Regions from separate parts of the Oceanobacillus sp. CF4.6 genome, predicted to be linked through region 1. Evidence: predicted binding sites of a transcription regulator. Region 1 holds the regulator's gene; the other holds the start of a gene.
What was found. The regulator CtsR, encoded in region 1, represses protease genes until heat stress. The targets are predictions, from matches to a motif close to ATGGTCAATAAAGGTCAAACA.
Positions count from the first base shown of each region.

Region 1 (9,359 bases):
TTTGATTGTCCTTCGCCTATTTGTTGCTCTGTTATTATCCGGCATGATTGGATTTGAAAGAGAAATAAATAATCATTCCGCGGGTTTTCGTACACATATTTTAGTTGGTGTGGGTTCATGTTTAATGATGATTTTATCCTTATTCGGTTTTATTTCATTTATGGAAACATATGAAAATGTTCAATTTGACCCAGCACGTATACCATCTTATGTAATTAGCGGGATTGGCTTTCTTGGGGCAGGAACGATTATAGTGTATGGAGGAACGGTTCGGGGATTAACTACGGCTGCTTCTATTTGGGCTGTTGCGGGTATAGGACTGGTAGTTGGAGCTGGTATGTACAGTGTTGCGATAGTGACAACACTGATTATATTAATTAGTTTAGTTTTCCTTAATCATATTGAAAGTTTCTTTCCAAAATCGAAAACTAGTAATTTTATAGAGATTGTAGTAGAAGAACATTTTCAAATTCATTATGTGGTTGAGCTTATTGAGAAATATAATTTATCGATTAATAATGTTGAAATCTTTCGGATGGAAAGTAATTTAAGAAAAATTTTCATAAAAACAGACGTAAAAGACAATCAGGACCTAGTAGGATTGTTCGAAGAAATATCCAGAATTGAACATGTTAAAAACATTTCTAAGTGAAATAGTTAAACTGTTTTAAAAGCCTTACACATATAATATGTGTAAGGCTTTTGTTTCGTTTCTTTTAATTTTGGCTAATATATATAAAGTAAGATGTTTGCATCTCCTTCATTTTGGCGTATAATAAATGTAAAGTCAAAGATAGTCAAAGTCAAAATAACATTACAAACTGAGATAACTCATACAGATAAGAGGTGCAACACAAAATGAGCAACATTTCGGATATTATTGAACAATATTTGAAGAATGTGCTTCTGTCGAAAGGCCAAAATACGATTGAAATAAAACGCAGCGAAATCGCAGATCAATTTCAGTGTGTCCCTTCACAAATAAATTACGTCATTAACACGCGTTTTACAATGGAAAAAGGGTATATAGTAGAGAGTAAGCGCGGTGGCGGTGGGTATATCCGCATCATGCGTGTAAAGCATGAAGATAAATCCGATTTAATTGATGAAATTATACAAATGATTGGGACCGCCATTACACAACGTTCTTCCATTGATGTACTTGAACGCTTATTAGAAGAAGAACTTATTTCAAAGCGAGAAGCTAAAATTATGTTAAGTGCCATTGATCGAACTACATTGGCATTTAGTTTACCATTAAGGGATGAGGTTCGCGCTCGTGTACTGGCCGCAATGCTCTCTACACTTAAGTATTTAAACGAATAAATAAGGTACTTTATTTTCGGGTAAGGGGGAATAACCTTGGAATGTCATGAATGCCATGAAAGGCCTGCTACACTACAATTTAAAAAGATTATTAATGGAGAAGAAACAACAGTGCAATTGTGTGAAGAATGTGCCAAGAAGAAAGGGTATGTATCCTATCCCGAAGACGGTTATTCGCTTCATGATTTGCTAACAGGGTTATTTAATTTTGATAATTTGAAAATGGCAAATCCTAGTGGCAACCAGATAAATCAAATGAAGGATCTGCAATGTTCCTCTTGCGGGATGACCTTTTCTGAGTTTAAGAAAATCGGGAAATTTGGATGTGCGCAATGCTATGAATCGTTCACTTCCAGATTGGAACCAATTTTCCGTAGAGTACACGCGGGTAATACAAAGCATTTTGGTAAAATACCAAAACGTGCTGGCAGTGATTTACATGTAAAAAGGCAGCTGCAAAGCTATAAAGAAGAATTGCATCACCTAATTGAAGCAGAGGCTTTTGAAGATGCAGCAAGTGTTAGGGACAAGATCAAGGCATTGGAGAAAGGACATCGAGAGCCGGAAGCAGGTGAGGACTTATGACCTTAGAGCACTTTATTAATGAAGCAATCAGTCCATGGATGCTAGAGGATGGCCCTGATAAAGATATTGTGATGAGCAGTAGGATTCGATTAGCCAGAAACTTCGCCAATGTGTCCTATCCCATTCTTGCTGATCAGGAGAAACTGGAGGAAATCCGTAACTTTTTTGAGAAGGAGTATGCGCATCAATCATTTCAGTCTTACGAAAATCTTGAGTTTGTTTCCATCCCAGAGTTAACGGCAGTGGAAAAAAGTGTACTGGTCGAAAAGCATCTAATTAGTCCGCATCTTGTAACATATACACAGCAAGGGGCCGCATTGATTTCGCAGAATGAACAGGTTTCTGTAATGATTAATGAAGAAGATCATATTCGTATCCAAGTATACTTCCCTGGTCTGCAGTTAAAAAAAGCACTGGAGCATGCTTTTAACTTTGATGACTGGCTGGAGGAAAAGGTGAATTATGCATTTGATGAGACGAAAGGCTACTTAACTAGTTGCCCAACGAATGTTGGGACAGGAATGCGGGCCTCTGTGATGATGCATCTTCCAGCATTGGCCATGTCAAATCAAATTAATCGAATGATTCCTGCAATCAGTCAACTCGGGCTTGTTGTCAGGGGGATATATGGTGAGGGCAGTGAAGCGCTTGGTAATATATTCCAAATATCGAATCAAATTACACTTGGAAAGTCTGAGTCTGACATTATTGAGGATCTGGAAAGTGTAGTGAATCAATTGATTGAACATGAAAAAACGGCACGTACTCATATCGTAGAACGATCGGAAATGAAGCTTCAGGATCGTATTTTCCGTTCCTACGGTGTGCTGCAATACAGTCGCATAATAGATTCAAAGGAAGCATCCAGATGTATTTCAGACGTGCGATTAGGTATAGATTTAGGTATTATAAAGAATACATCAGGAAATATCCTAAATGAGTTAATGGTTCTTACACAACCGGGTTTTCTTCAACAATATGCAAATAGAACTTTAAAAGCGGGTGAACGTGACGTACTGCGTGCATCGCTCATTCGTGAAAGATTAAAATTGGAAAAATAGGAGGGAAATCCAGATGATGTTTGGACGATTTACAGAAAGAGCACAAAAAGTATTGGCGTTATCACAGGAGGAAGCGGTACGACTTGGTCATAATAATATTGGTACAGAACATATTTTATTAGGCCTGGTTCGCGAAGGGGAAGGAATTGCCGCTAAGGCTTTGCAATCCCTTGGTTTAGAAGTAACAAAGATTCAGGAAGAAGTTGAAAAATTAATCGGGGTTGGCAAAGAGCCAATGCAGTCGATACATTATACTCCACGTGCTAAGAAAGTGGTCGAATTGTCTCAAGATGAGGCGAGGAAACTTGGTCATTCCTACGTGGGAACAGAGCATATTTTACTTGGTTTAATTCGTGAAGGTGAAGGTGTTGCTGCACGTGTATTAAATAATCTTGGCGTAAGTCTAAATAAAGCAAGACAGCAGGTTTTGCAGCTACTGGGCAGCAATGAATCACAGGCAGGTCGTCAAGGACGTGCAGGACAGCAATCGAATGCAAGTACCCCTACGCTCGATTCCTTAGCCAGAGACTTAACTGTAAGCGCCAAGGAAGGTAAAATTGACCCTGTCATTGGACGTGCGAAAGAGATTGAACGTGTCATTCAAGTATTGAGCCGCCGGACGAAAAATAATCCAGTATTGATTGGTGAACCAGGTGTTGGTAAAACGGCTGTTGCTGAAGGACTAGCACAGCAAATCATTGATAATGAAGTACCGGAAACGTTAAGAGACAAGCGCGTAATGACGTTGGATATGGGTACGGTAGTTGCTGGAACAAAATACCGAGGTGAATTCGAAGATCGCCTGAAAAAAGTGATGGAAGAAATCCGTCAGGCAGGTAATATTATTTTATTCATCGATGAACTTCATACATTAATCGGTGCTGGTGGGGCAGAAGGTGCCATTGATGCTTCTAATATTTTGAAACCATCGCTTGCCCGTGGTGAATTGCAATGTATCGGTGCAACCACATTGGATGAATATCGTAAATACATTGAAAAAGACGCAGCACTTGAACGTAGATTCCAGCCGATTCAAGTAGATGAGCCAACAATGGATGAAACCATTCAGATTTTAAGAGGTCTCCGTGACCGTTACGAGGCACATCACCGTGTGACGATTACAGATGAAGCTATTGAAGCGGCTACAACACTTTCTGATCGATATATTACCGATCGCTTTTTGCCGGATAAAGCAATTGATTTAATTGATGAGGCAGGTTCAAAGGTGCGTCTTCGTTCGTATACGATTCCACCTAATCTAAAAGAGTTGGAGCAGAAGCTAGAAGAAGTCCGTAAAGAAAAGGATGCTGCTGTTCAAAGTCAGGAATTTGAAAAAGCTGCTTCATTACGTGACTCGGAACAACGGTATCGTGAGGAACTGGAAAAGACAAAAGATGAATGGAAAGAAAAACAAGGTCAGACCGACTCTGAAGTAACCGTGGAAGACATTGCAAGTGTTGTTTCTATATGGACGGGTGTTCCGGTATCCAAATTGACGAAAGATGAGAGCCAACGTCTATTGAACATGGAAGATATTTTGCATAATCGTGTAATTGGTCAATCAGAGGCTGTTGACGCGGTATCCAAGGCGATTCGCAGAGCGCGTGCTGGATTAAAGGATCCGAAACGTCCGATTGGTTCATTTATCTTCCTCGGACCAACAGGAGTTGGGAAAACAGAGCTTGCACGTGCACTGGCAGAAGTAATGTTCGCCGATGAGGATGCAATGATACGAATTGATATGTCTGAATACATGGAAAGACACGCTACATCCCGTTTGGTCGGTTCTCCTCCAGGATATGTTGGGTACGAAGAAGGCGGACAGCTTACAGAAAAAGTTCGTCGTAAACCATATTCCGTTGTATTGCTGGATGAAATCGAAAAGGCTCACCCGGAAGTATTTAATATTTTACTGCAAGTACTTGAGGATGGACGATTAACCGATTCAAAAGGTCGTCTCGTTGATTTTCGTAACACAGTAATTATTATGACTTCCAACGTTGGCGCAAGTGAGTTAAAACGAAACAAGTATGTTGGGTTTAATATGGGTGATAAAAAACAGGAATATAGTGATATGAAATCCAAAGTAATGGAAGAATTGAAAAAGGCTTTCCGTCCGGAGTTCTTGAACCGTATCGATGAAACGATCGTGTTCCACTCCTTGGAGAGAAAGCATATGAAGGATATCGTAACGCTTATGCTGGACCAACTACAACGTCGTCTGAAAGGTCAGGATATCCATTTATCTCTGACGGAAAAAGCAGTTGAAAAAATCGCCAATGATGGATATGATCCTGAATATGGTGCGAGACCATTACGCAGAGCGATTCAAAAAAATATTGAAGATCTGTTGTCTGAAGAACTGCTCAAAGAAAGCATTACAAAAGGGGAAAATGTTAAAATAGGATTAAACAACAAAGGGGATTTTACTGTTCTCGCATAGTGTTACTTCATTCAAAAAACACGTCATACTAGCAGTAAATGTGGCACTATATAACTGATGAACATAAAAGCTAGAAGAGTAGTATCTTCTAGCTTTTCCTTCCTTTTAAACGTTAAGAAGCTACAAACTTCTCAGTTGTGGCATAATTATGGTAAGAAATTTTATGAAATGATAGGAATCTGTAACCTACCAGATTCAAAAATGTTTTACAATAGAAAAAGGGGATAGTGATTTGGCTAAACGAAAAACGAAGTATACCTGCCAGGAATGCGGATATGAATCTGCAAAATGGATGGGGAAATGTCCCAGTTGCAATAAATGGAATTCAATGGTTGAAGAGATTGAGGCATCAGATGTCAGAGGAAGAACCTCGTTTTCGAGTGGAACACAGTCAGTTAGCAAGCCGGAAAGTATCACGGCGATTGAATCAGAAAAGGAACCGAGAGTTACAACTTCCATGATGGAATTTAATCGTGTCCTTGGTGGGGGAATCGTTTTAGGTTCTTTAGTATTGATTGGTGGAGATCCAGGTATTGGGAAGTCCACATTACTGTTGCAAATATCTTCCCAATTGGCAGACAAGCAATTGCCAGTACTTTATGTATCTGGAGAGGAATCTACACGTCAAACAAAACTTCGGGCGGATCGTTTGGGAATAAAATCAGATTTACTATATGTTCTCGCTGAAACCAACTTGTTTGATATCGGTAAGCAAATAGAAGAATTGCGACCCTCATTTGTAGTGATTGATTCCATTCAGACGATTTTTAAGGAAGAAGTAACCAGTGCTCCAGGAAGTGTCTCACAGGTTCGTGAGTGTACAGTTGAATTAATGAAGATTGCTAAGACGAATGGCATTCCGATATTTATTGTTGGTCATGTAACAAAAGAGGGTGCCATAGCTGGTCCACGATTATTGGAACATATGGTGGATGCGGTTCTGTACTTCGAGGGGGAAAGGCACCATACTTACCGAATATTGCGTGGGGTAAAGAACAGATTCGGAAGTACCAATGAGATGGGGATTTTCGAAATGAAAGAAGAGGGGCTTCGTGAAGTGTTGAATCCCTCCGAAATATTTCTAGAAGAACGATCTGAGGGGGCAGCTGGATCTACAGTGGTAGCATCGATGGAAGGTACAAGGCCAGTACTTGTTGAAATACAAGCCTTAATTTCACCTACCAGTTTTGGTAACCCACGAAGAACCGCAACCGGTATTGACCATAACCGTGTACCATTACTTATGGCTGTCCTTGAGAAGCGGGTGGGGTTGATGCTACAAAATCAGGATGCCTATATTAAAGTAGCGGGTGGTGTCAAACTCGATGAACCTGCAATCGACTTAGCACTTGCAGTCAGCATAGCTTCCAGTTTTCGTGATCAACCTACAAATCCAGATGATATTTTTATCGGTGAAGTTGGCTTAACTGGAGAAATCAGAAGAGTATCCCGTATCGAACAGCGTGTGCAGGAAGCGGCTAAATTAGGGTTTAAACGTGTTATATGCCCGAAAAACAATTTAGAAGGCTGGACATTTCCTAAAGGGATTGAGATTGTCGGTGTTAGCACGGTTCAGGAAGCACTAGATATAGGAATTATTAGATAGTATATTCATACAAAAATTCGTCTTTTTTTTAGCTATATTAAGATCTACTTGATATGACAAGCTTTTAATTTGATTTTAAGGTTACATTTTAAAAATATAGGTAATAATAATTGTTAGGAGGTGACGATAGTGCTCAATAAAGTTGTGCATTTGTTTTTTATTATCCTGGGTGGTACCGTCGGGTATTTATATGTACCGGAATTAATCAGGATATTGAACTTCACAGATTCTGAATGGGTGAGTTCTCCATATTTAGGCATGATTATCGGTGCAATTATATTTTTTATACTTTCATACTGGCTGGCAGATTACATCTTGGATTTATTAAGGTGGATTGAAGATGCACTTATTAAACTCCCGGCAATGGATTTGTTCTTCGGTAGTGTCGGTCTAATTGTAGGATTGGTAATTGCTTATTTTATCAACATGCCACTGCAGGATATAAACATCCAAGTAGTTTCACAGGTGCTGCCATTATTTATTATGATTGTACTTGGTTATCTTGGGTTCCAGGTAGGCTTCAGACGGAGAGAAGAGTTTGTTAATTTACTGAAAACAAACAAGAAAGAACGACGTCGTCCATTGGAGGGCGAAGATGCTGAATTACTGATGCCTAAGGGAAAAATTCTGGATACGAGTGTAATTATCGATGGTAGAATTGCAGATATTTGTCAAACGAATTTTCTTGAAGGAACCATTATTATCCCGCAATTTGTTTTGGGGGAATTACAGCATATCGCAGATTCCTCTGACACGCTAAAAAGGAATAGAGGGCGCCGTGGGTTGGATGTATTAAATCGGATTCAAAAAGAACTACCTGTAAAAGTAGAAATTTACGAAGGTGACTTTGAGGAAATACCTGAGGTGGACAGTAAGTTAATTAAACTTGCTAAAGTCATCAATGGTATTGTTGTAACAAATGATTTCAATCTAAACAAAGTGTGTGATTTACAAGGTGTTAATGTATTAAATATTAATGATCTTGCGAATGCAGTTAAACCAGTCGTATTGCCTGGGGAAGAGTTAGTCGTACAGGTAATCAAAGATGGTAAGGAGCATAATCAAGGTGTTGCATATTTGGATGACGGCACGATGATTGTTGTCGAAGAAGGACGCGATTATATCGGTAGAACCATTGAAGTAATCATTACGAGTGTGTTGCAAACATCTGCGGGTCGGATGATCTTTGCAAAACCGAAATTACTTGAAAAAGCGTTGTAAAAAGGGTATAACTTATAGAGGATGTAGTAAAGTGATAACATATTATATGTTATCACTTTTTCATATAAACGGTTATATTAATTAATTATTTGAGAGGGGTAACACCATGGGTAACGAAGTTCGTGTACGTTATGCACCAAGTCCAACAGGTCACTTACACATTGGAAATGCACGTACAGCATTATTTAATTATCTATATGCAAAACATTTTAACGGGAAATTTATTATTCGTACGGAAGATACGGATGAAAAACGGAATGTTGAAGGTGGAGAAGAAAGTCAGCTTAAGTTCCTAAAATGGTTAGGACTGGAATGGGATGAAGGGGCAGATATTGGTGGAGATTATGGTCCATATCGCCAAACAGAACGCTTGGATCTCTATGCGTCGTATGTAAACGAACTGCTTGAGAAAAATCTGGCTTATAAATGTTATATGACGGAAGAAGAACTTGAAGTAGAACGTGAAGAACAACGTGCAAAGGGACAAGTTCCTAAATACTCAGGTGCACATTGCAATCTATCACCAGAACAAATTGCTGCCTTTGAAGCAGAAGGCCGTCAGCCGAGTATTCGATTCCGCATTCCGGAAAACACCACCTACAAATTTGGTGATCTTGTTCGTGGCGATATAACGTTTGAATCTGTAGATTTCGGTGATTGGGTCATTGTGAAGAAAAATGGAATGCCGACCTATAATTTTGCAGTAGCAATTGATGATCACTTAATGGAGATTTCACACGTCCTCCGTGGGGAAGAACATATTTCCAATACGCCGAAGCAAATAATGGTCTTTGAGGCATTTGGCTGGGAAGCACCGCGTTATGGTCACATGACACTGATTCTAAATGAAGAACGAAAGAAATTGAGCAAGCGTGACGAGCATATTCTACAATTTATAGAACAATATCGCAATCTTGGTTATTTGCCGGAAGCAATGTTTAACTTCATTAGTCTTTTGGGATGGTCTCCTGTAGGTGAGGAAGAAATCTTCTCACAAGAAACACTGATTGAAATTTTTGATCCGGAACGACTATCCACATCTGCTGCTATCTTTGATCAGCAAAAACTGAAATGGATGAATAACGAGTACATTAAAGCAGCTGAACTGGAAACGGTA
Region 1 covers NZ_JBIMEX010000016.1:92,774-102,132, reverse strand. The annotation lists gene ACHABU_RS19130 (MgtC/SapB family protein) at 1-652, shown strand, start outside; gene ACHABU_RS19125 (CtsR family transcriptional regulator) at 859-1,326, shown strand; gene ACHABU_RS19120 (UvrB/UvrC motif-containing protein) at 1,363-1,911, shown strand; gene ACHABU_RS19115 (protein arginine kinase) at 1,908-2,972, shown strand; gene clpC (ATP-dependent protease ATP-binding subunit ClpC) at 2,986-5,415, shown strand; gene radA (DNA repair protein RadA) at 5,648-7,021, shown strand; gene ACHABU_RS19100 (PIN/TRAM domain-containing protein) at 7,151-8,242, shown strand; gene gltX (glutamate--tRNA ligase) at 8,349-9,359, shown strand, end outside.

Region 2 (9,359 bases), on a different contig from region 1:
TGTTCGTTTAGGGCTTAACAGAGATATAGCTGCCCAAGTCGTACAAAGATATGGTTCCAATATCGATACCTTTTTTGAAATATATCATCATAAATATGCCGAAGCAAAAAACGAAAAGATTGATCCAATCGTTTTTGCAGAAGTAAATTATTCGATTGATTATGAATTAGCATATAAACCTGTTGATTTTTTTGTGCAAAGAACGGGTGCATTATTTTTCGACAGAGATTGGGTTGAAACGCACTGTCAAGATGTGATCAATTATTTGACAAAAACCTTTAAATGGAGTGTAGAACAGCAATATCGTTATACGGCTGAATTGAAGCAACTTCTGGAAGAGTCAGTAACCCCTGTGAAATAATATATCCATATCATAGAAAAAAGCCAATCAGCCAAGCTTGGCTTTTTCTATCGCCTAAATTTTGCATTTCCTTCCGTCCTATGTTATTAGCGGTAAATATATGGTATACTTTTGACGAATGTTGCGAATTTAGGGGGATATCCATGCACGCTAAAGATAAGGAAATCAAAACAAATAACATTATCCCTTTTATTCCTGAGGGTGATTTTTATTTTACTAAAGGTGTAGAAGCTTTTCAAAAAAGAAAATTTGATATAGCTATTAAATGGATGAAAAAGGCTACTGACATGAAGCCCGATGAACCATTGTATAAATGTCAAATGTCCATTATATATACTGAAATTGGATCATATCATGCTGCAAATCAACTGTTAACAAGCGTCCTACAATCAAGTGATTATATGGATTGTTATTACCTGATTGCAAATAATTATGCGCATCTTGGTTTACTGAATGATGCCAGGAAATATGCGGATTCATATCTTGACAAAGAACCAGATGGTGATTTCAGCGACGAAGCAAGAAGCTTGCTGGAATTAATCGACATCGATGAAGAAGACGATGAAGATTGGACGCTTGAGGATGAAGATGAGCTATTAATTTATCAGGAAACCGCTTTTCATCATCTTGAGAATATGGAATGGGAGAAAGCACTTCCGATTATCGAAGAAATGATGACAATCTTTCCGGAACACAGTATGGCTAAACATGATTATACACAAGCTTTGTTCTTTACCGGACGTGAACAGGAAGCAATTGATATGGAAGAGGAAATTTTACAAGAGAATCCCAATTCTCTATATAGCCATATAAATTTGGCGTTGTATTATTATGAAAAGAATATAAAAGAGGAATACGAAAATCATATTCAGGCATTAATAAATATATATCCAATTCATGAACAACAAAAATTACGAATCGCTGTTACTTTGGCGAGAACTGGTTTTCATCAGGAAGCCTATGCGCGCTTCCGTATGCTCGCAAAAGAGAAGTTGAACAGCCACGTATCTTATTTTAAGTGGTATAGTGTGACGGCATATCAGAATGGGGACCCTGGTAAAGCGCTCACAATTTGGGAAGAAGGCTGCAGAAGGCATCCGAAACTTTCCAAAGAGGAAGGACCTTGGATATAAAGCTGTGAGCAGAAAAATAGACGGATAGGATCAAATTAATTACACTAGCTGTAGTACTACTAATAGAAGAATGAAGGGGCGATTCAAATGTCCGAAGAACGTATGTATGATGTAATTATTGCGGGAGCAGGACCTGCAGGTATGACAGCAGCAGTGTATGCTTCACGAGCAAGTTTAGATACACTAATGCTGGAGCGTGGTATTCCCGGTGGACAAATGGCAAATACAGAAGATGTAGAGAACTATCCTGGATTCGATCATATATTAGGACCGGATCTTTCCAATAAAATGTATGATCATGCCAAAAAGTTTGGCGCAGAATATGCCTATGGTGATATAAAAGAAGTTATTGATCATGGAGATCATAAAACAATTATCACAAGCAGTAAAGAGTATCAAACAAGATCACTAATTATAACTACCGGTGCACAATATAAAAAATTGGGTATCGAAGGTGAAGAAGAGCTTGGTGGACGTGGCGTTTCCTATTGTGCCGTTTGTGATGGAGCGTTTTTCAAACAAAAAAATCTTGTCGTTATTGGTGGAGGAGATTCTGCGGTTGAAGAGGGAATCTACCTAACCCGTTTTGCGGATAAGGTTACAGTTGTTCACCGACGCGATGAACTTCGTGCACAAAAGATTATTCAGCAGCGTGCATTTGATAATGAAAAAATTAACTTTATCTGGGACACGGTTATTAATAAAATCAATGGTCCAGAAGGAAAAGTAAGCAGTGTAACGCTTCAAAATAAAAATTCTGGTGAAGTATACGATTTTGATGTGGACGGTGTTTTCGTCTATATTGGTATGGTTCCTTTAAGTGAACCATTTAAGTCACTGGGTATTACAAATGATGAAGGTTATCTACCGACTAATGAACAAATGGAGACTAGTATACCAGGGATTTTTGCTGCGGGAGATATTCGCGAGAAAACACTTCGACAAATTGTGACAGCAACGGGTGATGGGAGTATTGCTGCAGAAGCTGCAATAAAGTATGTAGAGGAATTGGCAGAAGAATTGAAAGCAGCAAAATAAATAAAAAATGTGTAAAAAAATTTACTAAGAGTAATTGCTTTTTAATCGTCCTGTAATACATTCGAAACATAAATGGGGTACACTATAAATAACTAATTGACCCCCTTTTAATAGATAAATTAGTTTATTGCACAGGTGAATGTCACCTGTGCCTTTTTTATGGATTCATCTTGTCCCAATTTGTCGAAGGGATAAAATCGTATTTCATACCCTTGTTGGAAGCGAACCGTTCATAGTATAATGAAGGTGGAATAACATTTAATATGGTGAACAATTGTGAATACAGTCTTTGCTGATATGCAATATGTATAGAGAAACTTTAGTAATTTGATTACAATGTCTTCGTCGCTTTGAGATGTTTAGAAGGGGAGTAAACAATATGAGTAATGAACACGAAACAAAATTGGTTATTATAACAGGTATGTCAGGTGCCGGTAAAACGGTTGCCATCCAGAGCTTTGAAGATTTGGGATACTATTGCGTGGATAACCTGCCCCCAGCATTATTGCCGAAATTTCTAGAACTGATGAAGGATTCCACCAATAATATACGCAAAGTAGCATTGGGAATGGATTTACGTGGGCGTGAATTCTTTGATTCACTAGTTGAAGCTTTGGGTATATTAGGTCGTGAAGATTGGCTACAAGAACACATTCTGTTTCTGGATGCAAAGGATGAAGTATTGGTTTCACGATATAAAGAAACGCGACGCTCTCACCCTCTTTCTACTGGAGGTCTCCCATTAAACGGGATTACCCAGGAACGGGAAATTTTGGATGAATTAAGGGGACGTTCTCAACGAATAATTGACACAACGGCTTTAAAACCACGAGACTTGCGAGAGAAAATATTAAAAAACTACTCCGAAGAAAAACAGGAAATATTTTCTGTTCATTTTCTATCTTTCGGTTTTAAATATGGTTTGCCTATCGATGCTGACTTGGTTTTTGATGTACGCTTTCTTCCAAACCCTCATTACGTTGCCAACCTTCAACCTTTAACAGGTTTGAATCAAGAAGTTGCATCCTACGTATTTAAATGGTCCGATACACAAAAATTCAATGAAAAAGTTCTCGATTTGTTAAAGTTTATGCTTCCTCAATATAAAAAAGAGGGGAAATCCCAACTGGTAGTAGCGATTGGATGTACGGGCGGACAGCACCGTTCCGTAGCATTATCAGAGTTTTTCGCAAGAGAGCTAACCTCCAACTATATTACTCATGTAAGTCATCGGGATATTGATAAAAGAAAGGGACATTAATATGAGTAAGCAGAAGTTGCCACGAGTAGTTGTTATTGGTGGAGGAACTGGTATGCCTGTATTATTAAGAGGTCTTAAAAATCTGCCAATCGAACTTACCGCACTTGTGACGGTTGCAGATGATGGAGGCAGTACAGGAAGAATAAGAAATGAAATGGCAATTCCAGCTCCGGGAGATATACGAAATGTAATTGCAGCATTATCTGATGCAGAGCCGATGCTATTGGAATTATTTCAACACCGATTCTCTGAGGGGAATGGGCTCTCTGGGCATTCAATGGGTAATTTATTGCTTGCTGCAATGACTTCGGTAACTGGAAATTTCAATACGGGCATTAAAGAAATTTCGCGTGTGCTGAACGTAAAGGGTAAAATTTATCCAATCTCTAATGAGAACATGTCTCTTCATGCCGAAATGGAAGATGGTACAATTGTGTCCGGAGAATCTAGTATTCCACTCTCTAATAAGCGTATTAAACGTGTATTTATAAGACCACAGCCAGTGAAGCCACTACCTAATGCTGTTAGAGCGATCGATGCAGCAGATCTCGTTGTCATTTCACCAGGAAGTCTTTATACAAGCATTATGCCAAACTTAATCATTCCTCAAGTTAAAGAGGCGCTTCGAGATACGAAAGCTAAAGTTGTATATGTCTGTAATGTAATGACACAGGCAGGTGAAACGACCGGATATTCTGCATCAGACCACGTACGTGCTATAAGTGATCATATTGGTAGTGAATGCCTTGATGCAATTGTCGTGAATAACGAAGTAATCGATAAATCCATTCGCGCTGTTTATGCAGAAGAAAATGCCGAACCCGTTGAATACGACATGGAACGGCTGATTGATATGGGACTGGAGATTATTGAAGGGGACATTATTGACCACACTCAATTTATGTTGCGACATGATAATAATAAAATAGCTAAATTACTGTATTCCGTTATGGAAAATAGATAGATAATATATCTTAGAATTTTTAGTAAAGGGGGAGTCTAAATATGTCCTTTGCTTCCGAAATTAAAAAGGAACTAACAACGATGGAAATCGAAGAGTGTTGTAAATTTGCAGAGCTTGCAGCATTAATCCGTATGAATGGAGCAGTCTCCCTTTCAAGACAGGAGTATTCACTTGATGTACAAACCGAAAATGCTGCGATTGCAAGAAGAATCTATACGTTAATCAAATCCAGCTATTCACTGCCTGTGGAGCTTCTTGTTCGAAAAAAGATGAAACTAAAGAAGAATAATGTATATATTGTTCGGATGAAAGAGGATGTGGAGCAATTTTTGAAGGACCTCGATATTATCCGTGATCATTATACAGTTGTAAGAACTATTTCCAAGAAATATTTGGATAAGACGTGCTGTAAAAGGGCCTACTTACGTGGGGCTTTTCTCGCAGGTGGTTCTATCAATAATCCAGAAACGTCATCTTATCATCTGGAGATATCCAACTATTACCAGGTGCACAATGATGCATTATGCGAACTGCTAAATTCATTTAATTTGCGAGCACGCACATTGGAACGGAAGAATGGTTATATTGTTTACCTTAAAGAAGCAGAAAAAATTACGGAGTTTTTAAGTATCATTGGTGCAAATATTGCATTGTTTAAATTTGAAGACGTTCGGATTATTAGAGACATGCGAAATTCTGTTAATCGTCTCGTGAATTGTGAAACGGCAAACTTGAATAAAACAATCGGAGCTGCTTTCCGGCAAATAGAGAACATAAAATTTATTGATGAAACGGTGGGTCTGGACCAGCTTCCAGATAAACTTCAGGAAATAGCAAAACTGCGTGTTCAACATGAAGATGTTTCATTAAAGGAATTAGGGGAATTAGTAACAGGCGGCAAAATTTCCAAATCAGGTGTAAATCATCGGTTGAAAAAAATTGATGACTTTGCAGATCGAATCAGAAGTGGAGAAACAATTGTTAGATAATAGGGATAACAAATAGTTCATTTGATTATCTATTCGTGATATAATACTGATAATTTAAAGAATATAATGAATTAAAATAAAAAGGACAGTATGCTAGCTTCTTCTAGCTATTGTCGTATATTAATTTGATAGCGTTTCCTAAATAGGGGAGGATGAGTGACTTGGTAGAAAAGTCAATAACAGTTGAATTAGATACAGGATTGCAGGCAAGACCTGCAGCACAGTTTGTTCAGGAGGCTAATCGCTATTCTGCACATTTATTTCTGGAGAAAGGTGAAAAAAAGGTTAATGCTAAAAGTATAATGGGCTTAATGAGTCTCGCCATTACAAAAGGTGAAGTTATCAAACTGATTGCTGAAGGTTCTGATGAACAAGAAGCATTGGATCATTTGGCATCATTCGTTGAAAAGGAATAACCAAAAGAAAAAATCCCTTTCAGTTTAATGAAAGGGATTTTTTGCTATTATTTTTCTTCTTTTTCTTCCTTGCGTTGCAAGATCTGATCAATTAAACCATAATCAACAGATGCTTGAGCAGTCATGAAGTTATCACGTTCCGTATCACGTTCAATGACTTCAAGTGGTTGGCCAGTTTTTTCTGCCATAATTTCATTCATTCTTTTCTTGATTTCAATAATGCGTCTTGCATGGATTTCAATATCAGTAGCCTGACCTTGTGTACCGCCTAATGGTTGGTGTATCATAATTTCACTGTTTGGTAATGCATAGCGTTTGCCTTTTTGACCAGCAGTAAGTAAGAATGCACCCATAGATGCTGCCATACCGATGCAGATTGTAGATACATCTGGTTTGATGAAATTCATCGTATCGAAGATTGCCATACCAGCTGTGATTGATCCACCTGGTGAGTTAATGTATAAGGAAATATCTTTATCCGGATCTTCTGCTTCTAGGAAGAGTAACTGTGCAACGATTGAGTTGGAAACATTGTCGTCAATTCCACTTCCGAGTAAAATAATACGGTCTTTAAGTAAACGTGAGTAAATATCATATGCGCGCTCTCCACGGTTGGTTTGTTCGATAACTGTAGGTACTAAATTCATTTGTAAATCCTCCCTTAGTCTGTAACATTAAAATCCTTATATTTGGATATATTTTCATAATAGCTTAAAGGTCAATAAAGGTCAAACGAAAAGATTCACCTTTAGAAAAAAATATACTTTTTCATGATTCCCTTTTTTCATCTTTATAAACGTATTAGACTATATAGTTATTAACTTAACTTTCGCAGAGTGAAATTGACAAATAATCCTTGGTAGAATTAGGAGGGCTGGAGAAACACTGCTCAAGTTGACTTTGGATTAACTGTTTGCTTAGAGCAATTTGGATACATATAGACTCCAAGGCTTTTTTTCGTTCATTTTGCTGCTTATTATCATCGCATTTTCTATAAACTCCGAAGTAACTGCTGGTTGATTGGTTTCAATTAGTAACTGCTTTTCCCGCCGTCCGGGATCGCTCTGGGCGGATGCTTTCCGCGGGCACGGCCTCAGCCCCGAAGAGAAAACCACTCTTCTGGTCTTCGGACACGTGTTGTTCCCGCAGGAGTCACCGCCCGCCGCTCACCCGGACTGGTGAAGCTGTTTTAGCTATTAGCAAATGTAGTCATTGTCAGCAACCTTCTAACCAGCTCTGGGAAATATACGAAGACTCCTGCGGGAGAGAGGCATAGGTGAGACACTGAAATGCGCTAGCATGAAGGGGCTCACCAGCCGCCCGCGGAAAGCGAAGTATATTTCCCAGAGCGGTCGCTGAAAAGACATATCCTAGTTCGCAGTTTATCTCAACTCTGCTATGTTTAAAAAACAACAAGTTATGAAAATAGCCTTATTTTTACCAAGGTTATCAGGGTGATCATTTGAGAGATTCTAAGTTTAACCCAGCTAAACGTTTGAACTTTTTTTAGTGGTGCGAATGTGGAGTTATTAATTATACAGTGAATACTAAAAAAAGACTTGTTTCTAATCGCAAACGACGTTATAATAGTGAATGTGTCAAATTTAATCACATACATGCGCCCGTAGCTCAGTTGGATAGAGCACTGGTTTCCGGTACCAGGTTTGCCGGGGGTTCAAATCCCTCCGGGCGCGCTTAAATGAACGAGTTGGGACAAGAGAATGCATCATTTCTCTTGTCCTTTTCTCTAAACGAATCTATAACAATTTAATACCTTGCGGAGGGATGAGAATATGCTCTTGGACAGTCCATATAGGGAAGAAATTATTGAAACCGTTTTCGAGAAATCAAATTTTTGCTTTGTAGTAGTGGATAATCAGGGAATGCTGACATATTTAAATGATAATTATTGTGAATTTATAGATGTTGAGAAGGAAGAAGCTATTGGTAAACATGTGGAAGATGTTATAGAAAATACGAGAATGCACATCGTTGTGAAAACAGGTAAAGAAGAGATTGCGGATATCCAGTATATTCGGGGTAATTATATGATTGCTAATAGGGTGCCATTGTACGCAAACGGAAAAATCGTTGGGGCGGTAGGGACTGTTTTATACCGGGATACGAAAGAATGGATGAAAATGAATTCCCACATTAAAGATCTTTTACTAGAAATCGAACAATATCGAAAAAAACTAATCAATCAAAGTGGTGCCATCTATTCCCTACATGATATTGTGGGCAGTTCAGATCAATTGAACAAAGTGAAGGAAAAAATTAAAAAAGTATCTTCAGGCGATGTATCTGTACTCTTAAAGGGTGATAGTGGTACGGGAAAGGAATTGTTTGCCCATAGTATCCATCACTTAAGTGAGCGCAGTGCAAAACCATTTATAAAAATTAACTGTGCAGCTATTCCGGAAGAACTTCTGGAATCCGAACTGTTTGGCTATGTGGAAGGTGCTTTTACTGGAGCTGTAAAGGGTGGTAAACTGGGTAAATTTCAACTTGCTGACGGTGGAACACTCTTTCTGGATGAAATTGGTGATATGCCATTAAATGCACAGGTCAAGATTCTTCGTGTGCTACAGGAAGGAGAAGTAGAAGCCATTGGTTCGGAAAAAGTGCAAAAAGTCGATGTCAGGATTATTGCTGCAACGAACCAGCCATTAGAACAATTAATTGAAGAAAACCGTTTTAGAAAAGATTTGTTTTATCGGATCAATGTAGTTCAAATCAAGATTCCGCCATTACGGGATAGGTCAGAGGATATTCGAGTCATCGCAAACTATCTGCTTGGGAAAATAACCAGACGTTCCGGTAAAAGGGTGCTAGACTTTGATGAATCTGTAAAGGAATTTTTTCTGCAATATCAATGGCCGGGAAATGTGCGTGAACTCGAAAATGTAATTGAGTCTGCTGTGCATCTTACAAACTCTGATACGATTAAGCTAGAAGACCTTCCAGAACAAATGCAGGCCACTCCTTTTATTCTTAAGCAAGGAACGAGCTTAAAGGAAATCATGAACAGAACAGAGAAGCAAGCAATAGAACAAGCATTAAAAAAAGTAAACAATGATAGAACAAAAGCAGCAAAACTTCTTGGGGTTGGTAAATCCAGTTTCTATGAAAAACTGAAAAAGTACGGCTTGTAAATTTCCGGAATCTAGGAAAGAATTCCGGTTTTCTGGAAAAAG
Region 2 covers NZ_JBIMEX010000002.1:147,815-157,173, reverse strand. The annotation lists gene ACHABU_RS04395 (glycerol-3-phosphate dehydrogenase/oxidase) at 1-361, shown strand, start outside; gene ACHABU_RS04390 (tetratricopeptide repeat protein) at 505-1,494, shown strand; gene trxB (thioredoxin-disulfide reductase) at 1,582-2,532, shown strand; gene rapZ (RNase adapter RapZ) at 2,912-3,793, shown strand; gene ACHABU_RS04375 (gluconeogenesis factor YvcK family protein) at 3,795-4,757, shown strand; gene whiA (DNA-binding protein WhiA) at 4,799-5,746, shown strand; gene ACHABU_RS04365 (HPr family phosphocarrier protein) at 5,908-6,162, shown strand; gene clpP (ATP-dependent Clp endopeptidase proteolytic subunit ClpP) at 6,210-6,809, opposite strand; tRNA gene ACHABU_RS04355 (tRNA-Arg) at 7,781-7,856, shown strand; gene ACHABU_RS04350 (sigma-54 interaction domain-containing protein) at 7,956-9,317, shown strand.
Region 2: clpP (ATP-dependent Clp endopeptidase proteolytic subunit ClpP) is a predicted target of CtsR. The motif match lies at 6,877-6,897, and genes of this name have one in related genera.